DNA from 2 places in the Streptomyces sp. NPDC041122 genome. Region 1 is predicted to be linked to the other one. Evidence: riboswitches for the same ligand, from Rfam matches in the RefSeq annotation. Region 1 holds a riboswitch; the other holds the start of a gene.
The links. Region 1 has a riboswitch for glycine ahead of gcvT (glycine cleavage system aminomethyltransferase GcvT). Riboswitches for the same ligand answer to the same signal wherever they lie in the genome.
Positions count from the first base shown of each region.

Region 2: another riboswitch for glycine. It lies ahead of gcvP (aminomethyl-transferring glycine dehydrogenase); the one in region 1 lies ahead of gcvT (glycine cleavage system aminomethyltransferase GcvT).

Region 1 is NZ_JBVIYQ010000011.1:44,844-51,960, reverse strand. It holds gene ACZ6B8_RS33270 (enhanced serine sensitivity protein SseB) at 1-582, opposite strand, end outside; gene ACZ6B8_RS33265 (AAA family ATPase) at 627-1,319, opposite strand; glycine riboswitch at 1,479-1,587, shown strand; glycine riboswitch at 1,588-1,701, shown strand; gene gcvT (glycine cleavage system aminomethyltransferase GcvT) at 1,737-2,870, shown strand; gene gcvH (glycine cleavage system protein GcvH) at 2,968-3,345, shown strand; gene glyA (serine hydroxymethyltransferase) at 3,369-4,631, shown strand; gene ACZ6B8_RS33245 (L-serine ammonia-lyase) at 4,821-6,191, shown strand; gene ACZ6B8_RS33240 (alpha/beta hydrolase) at 6,222-7,117, opposite strand, start outside.
Region 2 is NZ_JBVIYQ010000006.1:8,466-15,582, reverse strand. It holds gene ACZ6B8_RS21500 (hypothetical protein) at 179-763, shown strand; gene ACZ6B8_RS21495 (DUF5999 family protein) at 1,083-1,289, shown strand; gene gcvP (aminomethyl-transferring glycine dehydrogenase) at 1,422-4,310, opposite strand; glycine riboswitch at 4,499-4,599, opposite strand; gene ACZ6B8_RS21485 (PRC-barrel domain-containing protein) at 4,744-5,124, shown strand; gene ACZ6B8_RS21480 (DNA polymerase IV) at 5,180-6,733, opposite strand; gene ACZ6B8_RS21475 (MerR family transcriptional regulator) at 6,792-7,117, opposite strand, start outside.

The sequences.
Region 1 (7,117 bases):
GTCGTCGGTCTCGACGTTCGCCAGGCAGCGGCGGGCGGTGAGCACGACCCCGCTCGCCTCGAACTCGCGGCCCGCGGCGGCCAGGAAGTCCACCGGCTCCTCCTGCCAGTCCGGCTCGTAGAGCCGCACGCGGCCGCCGGTGGCGGGTCCGTCCAGTGCGGAGCGGCCGGTCCTGCAGAGCTCGGCGACGGCGGCCGGCGGCAGCGGGGCGCCGACGGTGCCGTCGGGGTTCAGCGCGATGCCCAGCTGCGGGGGCAGGCCGCGGGCGAACTCCACGGCGGGCGCCACCGTGCGGCCCATGCGGTCGGCGGCGGCGCCGAGCGCCTGGCGGAACTGCTGCTCGGAGGTGAAGACCGGGACGTACGCCTGGCCGTCGATCTCCAGGGTCGGCAGGTCGAGGGTGCCGCTGTCGGGGCCGCCGCCGTACGGCAGCGGGATCCATATCTGGCTGCGGCCAAGGACCTCCACGATCCGGCCGCCCGCCGATTCCGCGGCGCCGAGGGAGGCCGCGAGGACCTCCTCCAGTTCGTTGCCCGGCCATCCCGCGTACGGATGGGCGTATGCCTGCGCCGGAAAGTCCATCTGTCCAACCCCTGCTCGCGACCGCTCTGCCTGCGGCTCGAACCCTAACGCCGGGCGGGTCGGCCGTCGAAGGCGATCCCCCGCAGGACCTGGGCCGCCGCCCGGTCCAGGAGCACCGCGGAGCCGCAGCCGCGCGGCAGGTCGCCGCGCTCGGCGGCGCCGAGGAGCCGGCCGACCGTCCTGCGGTGGCGTGCGAAGGCGTACCGGGAGACGCCGCGGCCGCGCTCGCGCTGGCCCGCGAGCGCGGTGTCCACCGGCACGTCGAGCAACAGCAGGTGCAGGGCGGCGCCGCGCCGGACCGCCTCGCGGGCGAGCCAGCGGCGCACCCACGGCTGGGTGCCGCAGTCGTGCACCACGACGCTCGCCCCGGAGCGCAGGGTGCGGCGCAGCCCGGCGTAGTGCGCGAGGCGGACCAGGGGGCGGTAGAGCACGTACGGGAGCAGGCGCGGCATGCGGCCGGCCCAGCGGTCGCGGGTGTCCTGGGAGTCGACGCGGGGGCCGGTGACGGCCTGCCGCATGAGGGTCGACTTGCCCCCGCCGGGCAGCCCGGAGACGACGACCAGGTCGCCCGCGCCGAAGGTGAGGCGGTGCGGGCTGTGGCCGGAGCGCCGGCGCAGGTCGCGGACGACGGCCACGGGAAGCGGGCCGCAGCTCTCGGAGGCCGGGGCGGCGACCTGCTTGGGCAGCGCCACCCCCGTGGTCGTGGCGAAGACACCTGTCCTGCTGCGCACCGTGATCGGCCTCCCCATAGCGGTCACGTACTGCTTCCCCGTCAAGTGTAAAGAGAAGGTAATGCGGCACAACCGTGCTCGGGCCGCGCGATCCGCGGCCGGTCACGGGTCCCCCCGGACAGGGTCGCGTGCAATGATGTGCCCGCCAACTCCATACCGGCCGTTTGAATCCGCGCGGGAGAGTCTCCGGGACCAGCAGACGCTGTGCCGCCCGGGGCGCCGAAGGAGCAAGTCCCTCCCTTGAATCTCTCAGGCCCCGTACCGCGCGGGCGAGGCACATCTGAAAAGCGGGCCGCCCCGGCGGTCCCACCCAAGGTGCAAGCCGTGCGTCCCGCATCGCGGGACGCTCCCGGCGAACCTCTCAGGTTCCGATGACAGATGGGGAGGATCGACCTCGCCCGTCATGCCCTGGGAGTTCCCTTCATGAGCACTGCCCCCCGTCTGACCGCCCTCGACGCCGTGCATCGGACGCTCGGCGCGACCATGACCGACTTCGCGGGCTGGGACATGCCGCTGCGGTACGCCAGCGAGCGCGACGAGCACAACGCCGTACGCACCAAGGCCGGTCTCTTCGACCTCTCCCACATGGGCGAGATCACCGTCACCGGCGCCGAGGCCGTCGACTTCCTGAACTTCGCGCTGGTCGGCAACATCGGCTCGGTCGGCGTCGGCCGCGCCCGCTACACCATGATCGTCGCCGAGGACGGCGGCATCCTGGACGACCTGATCGTCTACCGCCTCGGCGAGACCGAGTACATGGTGGTCGCCAACGCCTCCAACGCGCAGGTCGTGCTCGACGCGCTGACCGCCCGCGCCGACGGCTTCGACGCCGAGGTCCGCGACGACCGGGACGCGTACGCGCTGCTCGCCGTCCAGGGCCCGGAGTCCTCCGGCATCCTGAAGCAGCTCACCGACGCCGACCTGGACGGTCTGAAGTACTACGCGGGCCTGCCGGGCACCGTCGCGGGTGTGCCCGCGCTGATCGCCCGCACCGGCTACACCGGCGAGGACGGCTTCGAGCTCTTCGTCTCCCCCGGCGACGCGGAGAAGCTGTGGGGCGCGCTGCTGGAGGCGGGCACGCCGGCCGGCCTGGTCCCGGCCGGCCTCTCCTGCCGCGACACGCTGCGCCTGGAGGCGGGCATGCCGCTGTACGGGCATGAGCTGACCGCCGGCCTGACGCCGTTCGACGCGGGCCTCGGCCGGGTCGTGAAGTTCGAGAAGACCTGGCAGAGCGAGAACGCCGGGGACTTCGTGGGCCGCGCCGCCCTCGCGGCCGCCGCCGAGCGCGCCGAGACCGCGCCGCCGCGCAAGCTCGTCGGCCTGGTCGCCGAGGGCCGCCGGGTGCCGCGCGCCGGTTTCCCGGTGGTCGCCGACGGCAAGGTGATCGGCGAGGTCACCTCGGGCGCCCCGTCCCCGACGCTGGGCAAGCCGATCGCCATGGCGTACGTCGACGCCGAGCACGCCGCCCCGGGCACCCAGGGCGTCGGCGTGGACATCCGCGGCACCCACGAGCCGTACGAGGTCGTGGCCCTGCCGTTCTACAAGCGCCAGAAGTGATGCCCCGGGGGGCGGTACGGCACCCGGTGCCGTACGTGACCCCCCGCACACCGTCCCCGTTCCGCAGCACCCACCCGCGTACAGGAGAATTCAGGTCATGAGCAACCCCCAGCAGCTGCGTTACAGCAAGGAGCACGAGTGGCTGTCGGCCGCCGAGGAGGGCGTGTCGACGATCGGCATCACGGAGCACGCCGCGAACGCGCTCGGTGACGTCGTCTTCGTGCAGCTTCCGGAGGTCGGCGACACGGTGACCGCGGGCGAGACCTGCGGTGAGCTGGAGTCGACCAAGTCGGTCAGCGACCTCTACTCCCCGGTGAACGGCGAGGTCGTCGCCGCCAACCAGGACGTGGTCGACGACCCCTCGCTGGTCAACTCCGCCCCGTTCGAGGGCGGTTGGCTGTTCAAGGTGCGCATCACGGACGAGCCGGGCGACCTGCTCTCCGCCGATGAGTACACCGCCTTCGCCGCCGGCTGACCCACACCGTTAGGGATCGCGTGATGTCGCTTCTCAACACCCCCCTCCACGAGCTGGACCCGGACGTCGCCGCCGCCGTCGACGCCGAGCTCCACCGCCAGCAGTCCACCCTGGAAATGATCGCCTCGGAGAACTTCGCTCCGGTCGCCGTCATGGAGGCCCAGGGCACCGTCCTCACCAACAAGTACGCCGAGGGCTACCCCGGCCGCCGTTACTACGGCGGCTGTGAGCACGTCGACGTGACCGAGCGACTCGCGATCGAGCGGGTCAAGGACCTGTTCGGCGCCGAGTACGCCAACGTCCAGCCGCACTCCGGCGCCTCCGCCAACCAGGCCGCCCTGTTCGCCATCGCCCAGCCCGGCGACACGATCCTCGGCCTGGACCTCGCGCACGGCGGGCACCTCACCCACGGCATGCGCCTGAACTTCTCCGGCAAGCAGTTCAACGTGGTCGCCTACCACGTGGACGAGGCCGGCCTGGTCGACATGGCCGAGGTCGAGCGCCTGGCCAAGGAGAACAGCCCGAAGGTGATCATCGCGGGCTGGTCCGCCTACCCGCGTCAGCTGGACTTCGCCGAGTTCCGCCGCATCGCCGACGAGGTCGGCGCCAAGCTGTGGGTCGACATGGCGCACTTCGCCGGGCTCGTCGCCGCCGGACTGCACCCCAACCCGGTGCCGTACGCCGACGTGGTCACCTCCACCACGCACAAGACGCTCGGCGGCCCGCGCGGCGGCATCATCCTCGCCCGCGACAAGGAGTTCGCGAAGAAGCTGAACTCCGCGGTCTTCCCCGGCTTCCAGGGCGGCCCGCTGGAGCACGTGATCGCCGCCAAGGCCGTCTCCTTCAAGGTCGCCGCATCGGACGACTTCAAGGAGCGCCAGCAGCGCACCCTGGACGGCGCCCGCATCCTGGCCGAGCGCCTGGTGCAGGACGACGCCAAGGCCGCCGGCGTCGGCGTGGCCTCCGGCGGCACGGACGTGCACCTGGTCCTGGTCGACCTGCGCGACTCCGAGCTCGACGGCCAGCAGGCCGAGGACCGCCTCCACGAGGTCGGCATCACGGTCAACCGCAACGCCGTCCCGAACGACCCGCGCCCCCCGATGGTCACCTCGGGCCTGCGGATCGGCACGCCGGCGCTCGCGACGCGCGGCTTCCAGGAGGAGGACTTCCGGGAGGTCGCCGACATCATCGCCGAGGCCCTCAAGCCGGGCTTCGACGCGGACGCCCTGAAGGCCCGCGTCACCGCACTGGCCGACAAGCACCCGCTGTACCCCGGCCTGGGCTGAGTTTCGTACCCTTTTGTTCGTACGCTTTTGTTCGTACGTACGAAACGTCGGGGCACCCCGCACACTGGACAGTGAGCGGGGTGCCCCGCACCACGTGACCCGCTCGTGGTCCCGCAGTTCCGCACCGCCTTGTACTTCTGCTCCACCCCGGCAGACAACGGCGTCTACCAACCACCCTTGGAGTTTCCCGTGGCCATCTCGGTCTTCGACCTGTTCTCGATCGGCATCGGCCCGTCCAGCTCCCACACGGTCGGTCCGATGCGCGCCGCCCGGATGTTCGCCGGGCGCCTCAAGAACGAGGGCCTCATGGCCCACACCGCCGCGATACGGGCCGAGCTGTACGGCTCGCTCGGCGCGACCGGCCACGGCCACGGCACCCCCAAGGCCGTCCTGCTCGGCCTGGAGGGCGAGTCGCCGCGCACGGTGAACGTGGAGAGCGCCGACGACCGCGTGGACGAGATCAAGAGCAGCGGCCGCATCAACCTGCTCGGCGTGCACGAGATCGACTTCGACTTCGACGAGGACCTGGTCCTGCACCGCCGCAAGGCCCTGCCGTACCACGCCAACGGCATGACGATCTTCGCGTACGACCGTGAGGGCGCCCTCGTCCTGGAGAAGACGTACTACTCCGTGGGCGGCGGCTTCGTGGTCGACGAGGACGCCGTCGAGGGCGCCAACCCGATCGTGCCGGACGACACCGTCCTCAAGCACCCCTTCCGCACCGGCGACGAGCTGCTGCGCCGCGCCGAGGAGACCGGCCTGTCCATCTCCGCGCTGATGCTGGAGAACGAGAAGGCCTGGCGCACGGAGGAGGAGATCCGCGAGGGGCTCCTGGACATCTGGCGCGTGATGCAGGCCTGCGTGTCCCGCGGCATGTCCCGCGAGGGCATCCTGCCCGGCGGCCTGAAGGTCCGCCGCCGCGCCGCCAACTCCGCCCGCCAGCTGCGCGCCGAGGGCGACCCGCAGGCCCGCGCGATGGAGTGGATCACCCTCTACGCGATGGCCGTGAACGAGGAGAACGCCGCGGGCGGCCGCGTCGTGACCGCCCCGACGAACGGCGCCGCGGGCATCATCCCCGCGGTCCTGCACTACTACATGAACTTCGTCCCGGGCGCCGACGAGGAGGGCGTGGTCCGCTTCCTGCTCGCGGCCGGCGCCATCGGCATGCTCTTCAAGGAGAACGCCTCGATCTCCGGCGCCGAGGTCGGCTGCCAGGGCGAGGTCGGCTCCGCCTGCTCGATGGCGGCGGGCGCCCTCGCCGAGGTGATGGGCGGCTCCCCCTCCAAGGTGGAGAACGCCGCCGAGATCGGCATGGAGCACAACCTCGGCCTGACCTGCGACCCGGTCGGCGGCCTCGTGCAGATCCCGTGCATCGAGCGCAACGGCATGGCGGCCGTGAAGGCCGTGACCGCCGCGAAGATGGCGCTGCGCGGCGACGGCTCGCACAAGGTCTCCCTCGACAAGGTCATCAAGACCATGAAGGAGACCGGCGCCGACATGAGCGTCAAGTACAAGGAGACGGCGCGGGGCGGCCTCGCGGTCAACATCATCGAGTGCTGACCCCGGTGCGGGTCCGCCCCTCGGTGCGCGTCAGCAGGTCGCGCCGGGGCGGACCCGTTTCCGTTCGATGAGGTAGGCGTCGACGGCGTCCGAGACACAGCGGCCGCCGCGCCCGTAGGCGGTGTGGCCGACGTCGTCGTACGTCAGGAGCATGCCGCCCGGGAACTGCCCGGCCAGGCTCTCGGCCTCCTCGTACGGGGTGGCCGGGTCGCCCGTGGTGCCGATGACCAGGACCGGCGCCACCCCGTCGGCCCGGACCCGGTGCGGGTGTCCCGCGCCGGGCCCCGTGGGCCAGTCCTTGCAGGTCAGCTCGTCGAGCACGCTCGTCGTCCCATAACTGCCCGCCGTCTTCTCGGCGGCGCCGAGGGCCTTCCAGTACGGCGCCTCCGTGCGCGGGTGGGGCACGTCGAGGCAGCTGACGGCGACGATGGCGTCGTCGTCGTTCTCGGCGGCGGCCCGGGAACGGGGGCGGTGCGTACGGCGGGACTCCGTGGCCGGGGAGTCCGACTCGGCCATGCGGGCGAGCCGCGTCCCGTCGCCGTCGTCCGCCGCCTCCAGCGCCCGCGACAGCTCCTCCCAGTCGTCCTCCGGGCTGTACATCGTGGCCGTGACGACGTCGAGCACCGTCCGGGCGTCGACCTCGTGCAACTCCTCGTCGGTGACCGGCAGCGGCGCGCGGGCCGCCCGCGCGTACACCCCGTCGAGCAGCGCCGCTATCTCCGCCGGGGTCGAGCCGGGGCAGCTGTCGCCCGCGATGTCGGCGCAGTACTCCGCGTAGTCGTCGACCGCCCTGCGGAACCCGGCACCCTGGCTCAGCGCGCGCTGCCGCCAGTCCAGGGCGGGGTCCACGGCGCCGTCCAGGGCCAGGGCACGGACCCGGTGCGGGAACTGCTCGGCGTACGACGTGCCGAGGCTCGTGCCGTACG
Region 2 (7,117 bases), on a different contig from region 1:
TATCCGGTGCGTCTAGGTGAAACACCGTCCGAACACACTTCGTATAAACTGCGCAAGCTAGGCAGAGAGTTGGCGCTCGCGGTTTCCAGCCCCCGCCCCTCTGACCCAGAGCCTGACAGCGCCGTCACGCACCCGCCCCCGCTCCACCGTGCCTGTCGAATGAGAGAGGCGACCCACCATGCCGCTGCATGTCCCCCCGGCTCCCGCGCCCGCCCTGCGCAGCGTCCTCGCGGCACTCGGTTCCCCCACGGCCGTACGCGAGGCCCGCACCCCGTCCCTGCGTGCCGCGCAGGGACCGACGAGTCCCGAACTCCCGCTGCCGGTCCACGTGTTGGACCGCATCACTCCCGAGGGGACGTCACCCACCCGGCTCTCCGGCTGGCGCTTCCTGATCCGCTGCGGCGAGCGCGCCGTCGCCGCGGCCGACACGATGCTCACACCGGACGGCTGGGCGTTCTCCCACTTCTTCGAGGGGCCCTACATCACCTCCACGGAGCGGTCGCTGCGGCACGCCGAAGCCATGCAGGTGCCCTATCAGCCCCGCCTGCTGTCGGTGCCGGAGCTCTATATGCTCACGCTCTGGCTGCACCGCGACTGCACGGACGACGGCGCCGAGGGGGCGCTGGCCGCCACCGACCTGCTCGTACCCCTGGCTCCCGCACCGCCCGGCATCGCGGCCCACCGTCCGCACCGCGTCGCCGAGCTGCTGCCGATGCTCAACCACCGCCTGGCCCCGGCACCCCTGCTGAGCTCGCCCGCCTGAGGTCGCCGGGCCGAGGTCGCCCGTACGTCCGCACGGTGCCCCGCCGCCCCGGCCGCGGGGCACCGTGCTGCCCACCCAGGTGGACTAGCCCACTCGGGTCACCCCGAACCACCCGAAGAGACACTGGAGTTGAGCTGAACCGTCCGCGCGGGTGATACGTCCTTAAGCAGTAGGAGCCGCTGCGGCGAAATCCCTGCGGATTGACGCGCGGAGGGCAACACTGGGACCGGACCGACTACAACGGGGGGCGGTTATGAACACCGCATCGAGCCACAGGACCGACGTCACAGCCATCTCATCGCAGCGAAAGAACCCTTCCATGTGCCAGCACCAACCACCGTGCCCGACAGCCGACTCCGCCGACCGGGAAGCCGCGCTCCTCATGGCGAGCCACCCGGAACAGGGCTGGAGCCTGCTGTGCAACGGCGTCCTGCTCTTCGAGGACACCGGTGAGCTGCTGCCGGACGGACAGATCATCGCCCCGCACCGACCGCTGGGCACCGACCGGATCATGACGGCGGCCTGACCACCGCCGGCAGATGGCACCACGGCAGGACCGCACCGCCGCACCACCGCACCGCCCGAAAGACGAGGGGCCGGCCCGGAGAAGAACTCCGAACCGGCCCCGCCGCATGCCCGCGTCACCCGGGCGCGGTGATCAGTCCTCGTACGCATCCAGCGGCGGGCAGGAGCAGACCAGGTTCCGGTCGCCGTACGCCTGGTCGATGCGGCGCACCGGCGGCCAGTACTTGTCCGGGGCGACGACGCCGGCCGGGAAGACGGCCTCCTCGCGGCTGTAGCCGTGCTCCCACGCACCGCTCAGCGCGGCGGCGGTGTGCGGGGCGTTCCGCAGCGGGTTGTCCTCGGCGCTCCACTCACCGGTGCCGACCTTCTCGATCTCCCGGCGGATGGCGATCATCGCGTCGCAGAACCGGTCGATCTCGCCCAGGTCCTCGCTCTCCGTCGGCTCGATCATCAGGGTTCCGGCGACCGGGAAGGACATGGTCGGCGCGTGGAAGCCGTAGTCGATGAGCCGCTTGGCGATGTCGTCGACACTGACGCCGGTCGCCTTGCTGAGCGGGCGCAGGTCGACGATGCACTCGTGCGCGACGAGACCGGCGGGGCCGGTGTAGAGCACCGGGTAGTGAGGCTCGAGGCGCTTGGCGATGTAGTTGGCGGAGAGCACCGCGACCTGGGTTGCGGTCTTCAGGCCCTCGCCGCCCATCAGGCGCACGTACGACCAGGAGATCGGCAGGATCCCGGCCGAGCCCCACGGCGCCGCGGAGATCGGGCCGACGCCGGTCTCGGGGCCGGCCGCGGGCTGCAGCGGGTGGTTCGGCAGGTACGGCGCGAGGTGCTCGCGCACGCCGACCGGGCCGACGCCGGGGCCGCCGCCGCCGTGCGGGATGCAGAAGGTCTTGTGCAGGTTCAGGTGCGAGACGTCGCCGCCGAAGTGACCCGGCTTGGCGAGGCCCACCAGGGCGTTCAGGTTGGCCCCGTCCACGTACACCTGGCCGCCGGCCTCGTGGACCTCGGCGCAGATGTCGGCGACGTGCTCCTCGAAGACGCCGTGCGTCGAGGGGTAGGTGATCATCAGCACCGACAGCTCGTCGCGGTGCTTCTCGATCTTGGCGCGCAGGTCCTCGACGTCGATCTCGCCGTCGTCGGCGGTCTTCACCACGACGACCTTCATGCCGGCCATGACGGCGCTCGCGGCGTTGGTGCCGTGCGCGGAGGAGGGGATGAGGCAGACGGTGCGCTGGTCGTCGCCGTTGGCCCGGTGGTACCCGCGGACGGCGAGGAGACCGGCCAGCTCCCCCTGCGAGCCGGCGTTGGGCTGCAGGGAGACCTTGTCGTACCCGGTGACCTCGGCGAGGCGCTCCTCCAGCTCGCGGATGAGCGTGAGGTAGCCCTGCGCCTGCTGGGCGGGAGCGAAGGGGTGCAGCTGGCCGAACTCGGGCCAGGTGACCGGCTCCATCTCGGTGGTCGCGTTGAGCTTCATGGTGCAGGAGCCCAGCGGGATCATGCCGCGGTCGAGCGCGTAGTCGCGGTCGGCGAGCCTGCGCAGGTAGCGCAGCATCGCGGTCTCGGAGCGGTTCTGGTGGAAGACGGGGTGGGTGAGGTAGTCGTCCGTGCGCAGCAGGCCCTCGGGCAGCGTGTCCGCGACCGTGGCGTCGAGCGCCTCGATGTCGGCCTCGACCCCGAAAGCGCCCCAGACGGCGGCGAGTTGGGCCCGCGTGGTGGTCTCGTCACAGGCGAGGGAGACGTGGTCGGCGTCGACCGGGCGGATGTTCACGCCGCCCTCGCGGGCGGCCGCGACGAGCTCCTCCGCGCGGCCCTCGGCGCGCACGGTCAGGGTGTCGAAGTAGGAGCCGTGCACGACCTCGACGCCGCCGGCCGTGAGCCCGGCCGCGAGCAGCGTCGCGTACCGGTGGGTGCGCCGGGCGATGGACTTCAGACCCTCGGGGCCGTGGTAGACGGCGTACATTCCGGCCATGACCGCGAGCAGCACCTGAGCGGTACAGATGTTGCTGGTGGCCTTCTCGCGGCGGATGTGCTGCTCACGGGTCTGCAGCGCGAGCCGGTAGGCCTTGTTGCCGTCGGCGTCGACGGAGACGCCGACGAGCCGCCCGGGAAGGCTGCGCGCGAACTTCTCGCGCACCGCCATGTAACCGGCGTGCGGGCCGCCGAAGCCCATCGGCACACCGAAGCGCTGCGTCGTGCCGACGGCGATGTCGGCGCCCAGCTCGCCGGGCGAGGTGAGCAGCGTCAGCGCGAGCAGGTCCGCGGCGACGGTGACGACGGCGCCGATCTCGTGCGCCTGGTCGATGAGCGGCTTGATGTCCCGTACGACGCCGGAGGCGCCCGGGTACTGCACGAGAACGCCGACGACGCCGCGCTCGGCGACCTCGGCGGGGATGCCGTCGCTCAGGTCGGCGACCACGATCTCGACGCCGGTGGGCTCGGCGCGGGTCCGGATGACGGCGATGGTCTGCGGCAGCGCGTCGGCGTCGACGACGAAGACGCCGTTCTTGACCTTGCCCATGCGCCGGGACAGGGCCATGGCCTCGGCGGCCGCGGTGCCCTCGTCGAGGAGCGAGGCCCCGGAGGTGGGCAGGCCGGTCAGCTCGGCGACCATCGTCTGGAAGTTGAGCAGCGCCTCCAGGCGGCCCTGCGAGATCTCCGGCTGGTACGGCGTGTACGCGGTGTACCAGGCGGGGTTCTCCATCACGTTCCGCAGGATGACCGGCGGCGTGAAGGTGCCGTAGTACCCGAGTCCGATCATGGAGTCGAGGACCTGGTTGCGGTCGGCCAGGGAGCGCAGCTCGGCCAGTACCTCGGCCTCGGTGCGCGCGCCGGGCAGGTTCAGCGCCTCGGCGTTCTTGATCACATCCGGCACCGCGGCGGCCGTCAGCTCGTCGAGCGAGCCGTACCCGACCTGGGCGAGCATCTTGGCCCGCGCTTCCGCATCGGGCCCGATGTGCCGCTGCTCGAAGGGGATGCCCTGCTCGAGCGCGGAGAGCGGGATGCGATTGGTGGCAGTCATTGCGGAGGCCTCCTGGTCTGCACGACCTGCGAGGGGTACCACGGCGCGGGTACCCGGACGGCCTCCCCCTCTGTCATCTCAACCTGAGAGCTTCACAGTCCCGTCGTGTCGACAGATCTGCTTTCACCGTCGGTGAGGAGGGGTTTCGAACGTGCCCGCCCGACGCCCGCCCTGCTTTCCAGAGTGACCTCGTCCGTGCGGTACTGGATGCCTGAGAGATTCCGGGGAGGATTTGCTCCTTCGGCGCCTCCGGGAACCGTGTTCCGGAGAGCTCTCCCGCACGGGGTCAGCAGCCGAACGTCAGCCTACCAGCGAGGCTCACGGCCGATCCCTCGAGTGGCCGCCCGCCCCGAAGTGCTCTTTCGTAGTGACTACGAACGAATAAGGATGAGTTACGCCCGGTTTCGACAACCCGCGACCATCTGGAGGGCCCGTGCAGACCGACATCGATCCGCGCAATCTGATCGGCCGCAAGGCGTTCGACCGGAACGGGACGAAGATCGGCACGATCGACGAGGTCTACCTCGACGACGCCACCGGAGCCCCGGAGTGGGCCGCCATACGCACCGGCCTGTTCAGCCGCGACGCGTTCGTGCCGCTGGAACCGAGCGAGCTGGGCGAGGACGGCACCGTACGGATCCCCTTCGACCGCGACCTGATCAAGGACGCCCCGGACTTCGGGGTGGGCCGCCACCTCTCCCCCGAGCAGGAACTCCAGCTCTACCACCACTACGGCCTGGACACGACACCACCGCGGACGCCTCCTCCACCCGACCAGAGCTTCGGCCGCATCGCGGGCACGGAACCCCCCTGACCCCGTCCGGCACCCGCCCTGCCCCTGTCCCCCGTGCCCCGTCCCGCGGCGGGCCTCAGCCCTCGCCCTGGTCCCCCACCTCCGCACGAGCGACACCGGAGGCGCTCTCGAGCCCGGCCCCAGACGGCTCCGCCCCAGTCACGCCCGGCAGCGGCACCGCTTCGACCAGCGGCAGCGGCTCGGCGGGCACCAGATCCGGATCGTCCGTCCGGAAGGTCTTCACCCGCCCCGGAGCCGAGTACGGCGTCTCGAAACGCACCGTGACCCGCCCGAGCCCGCTCCCCTGCACCCACCCGTGGCCGTACTCGCTGTGCCGTACATCGATCCCGGCCGCCCACCGCCGCTCGCCGAGCGTGACCGCCTCCTCGGGCAGGACATCGCCGGCCTTCTGCTCACCGGCCGTGCCGTCACCGCCTCCGCCGCCCTCGCCCCCAGGAGCGCCCTCCACGCCCCCCTGCGCCGCGCCGGCCGCCTCGGCCGACCCGACCGCGACGACCTCCGCCTCGGCCGCCAGAGCAGCCGCCTCGGCGGCCTGAGCCTGCGCCTGCGCGAAGAGGTCCTCCTGCGTGTAGTCGGCGAGGCCGGAGACGCCGACACCGAGCAGCCGCACACCCCCTGTGGTGTCCACGGACTCCAGCAGCCGCGCGGCGGCCTCCCGCACCACCCCCGGGTCGTCCGTGGGCCCGCGCAACGTCTCGGAGCGCGTCAGCGTCGAGAAGTCGAACCGCCGCACCTTGAGCACGATGGTCCGCCCCGAGTGCCCCGCCGCCCGCAGCCGCTCCACACACCGGTCGGCGAGCCGCGCGACCTCGCCCCGGATCCGCACCCGGTCGTGGATGTCCACGTCGTACGTGTCCTCGACGCTGACCGACTTGCTCTCCCGCTCGGCCACCACGGGCCGCTCGTCGAGCGCCAGCGCCATCGCGTACAGCGAGCCCCCGTGCGCCTTGCCCAGGAGCCGTACGAGCTCGTCCTCGCCGGCCTCCGCGAGCTCCTCGACCGTGATGATCCCGGCCCGCCGCAGATGGTCCCCGGTGGCCGGTCCCACGCCGGGCAGCGTGCGCACCGACATCGGCCCGAGCATGGCCCGCTCCGTCCCCGGCGCTATCAGCCGGAGCCCGTCCGGCTTGGCCTCCTCGGAGGCGATCTTGGCCAGCATCTTGGAGACGGCGAGCCCCACGGAGCCGGTCAGTCCGGTCACTTCCCTGATGTCCGCCCGCAGCTGCTCTCCGACGGCCCGGGCCGACTCCGCGTCGTCGGCGACACCACCCGCCTCCAGGTCGACGAAGGCCTCGTCCAGGCTGAGCGGCTCCACGAGCGGCGACAGCTTCCGCAACAGCCCCATCACCTGCTCGCTGACCTCGCGGTACAGCCCGAAGCGCGGCACGAGGTAGGCGGCGTTCGGCGCCAGCCGCCGGGCCTGCCCCATGGGCATCGCGGAGTGCACACCAAAACGACGCGCCTCGTAGGAGGCGGTCGCGACCACGCCTCGCGGCCCCAGACCGCCCACCACCACGGCTTTTCCGCGCAGACTCGGTTTCGCGGCCTGTTCCGCGGACGCGTAGAAGGCATCCATGTCCAGATGCAGAATCGTCGGCGCGCTTCTCACGTCTCTGATGCTGCCCTATGCCACTGACAACGCGACCGCGGACCGCTCCGGAGCCCGCCTAGACAGCCTTGTTGCGCCGTCTGGCCAGCTCGTCGGCCGGGTTGTGTCCGATGAGCGTCTCACCGGTGTCGACGCGCTCCCCGTGCAGCTGGGACAGCGCCGCCTCGACGTCGCGCCACACGACCCCCACGGCGATCCCGAAGACGCCCTGGCCGCCCTGGAGCAGTTCGTGGACCTCACCGGGCGACGTGCACTCGTAGACCGTCGCGCCGTCGCTCATCAGCGTCATCCGCTCCAGATCCTGGAACCCGCGCTCCCGCAGGTGCTGGACCGTCGTCCGGATGTTCTGCAGGGACACACCGGTGTCGAGGAACCGCTTCACGA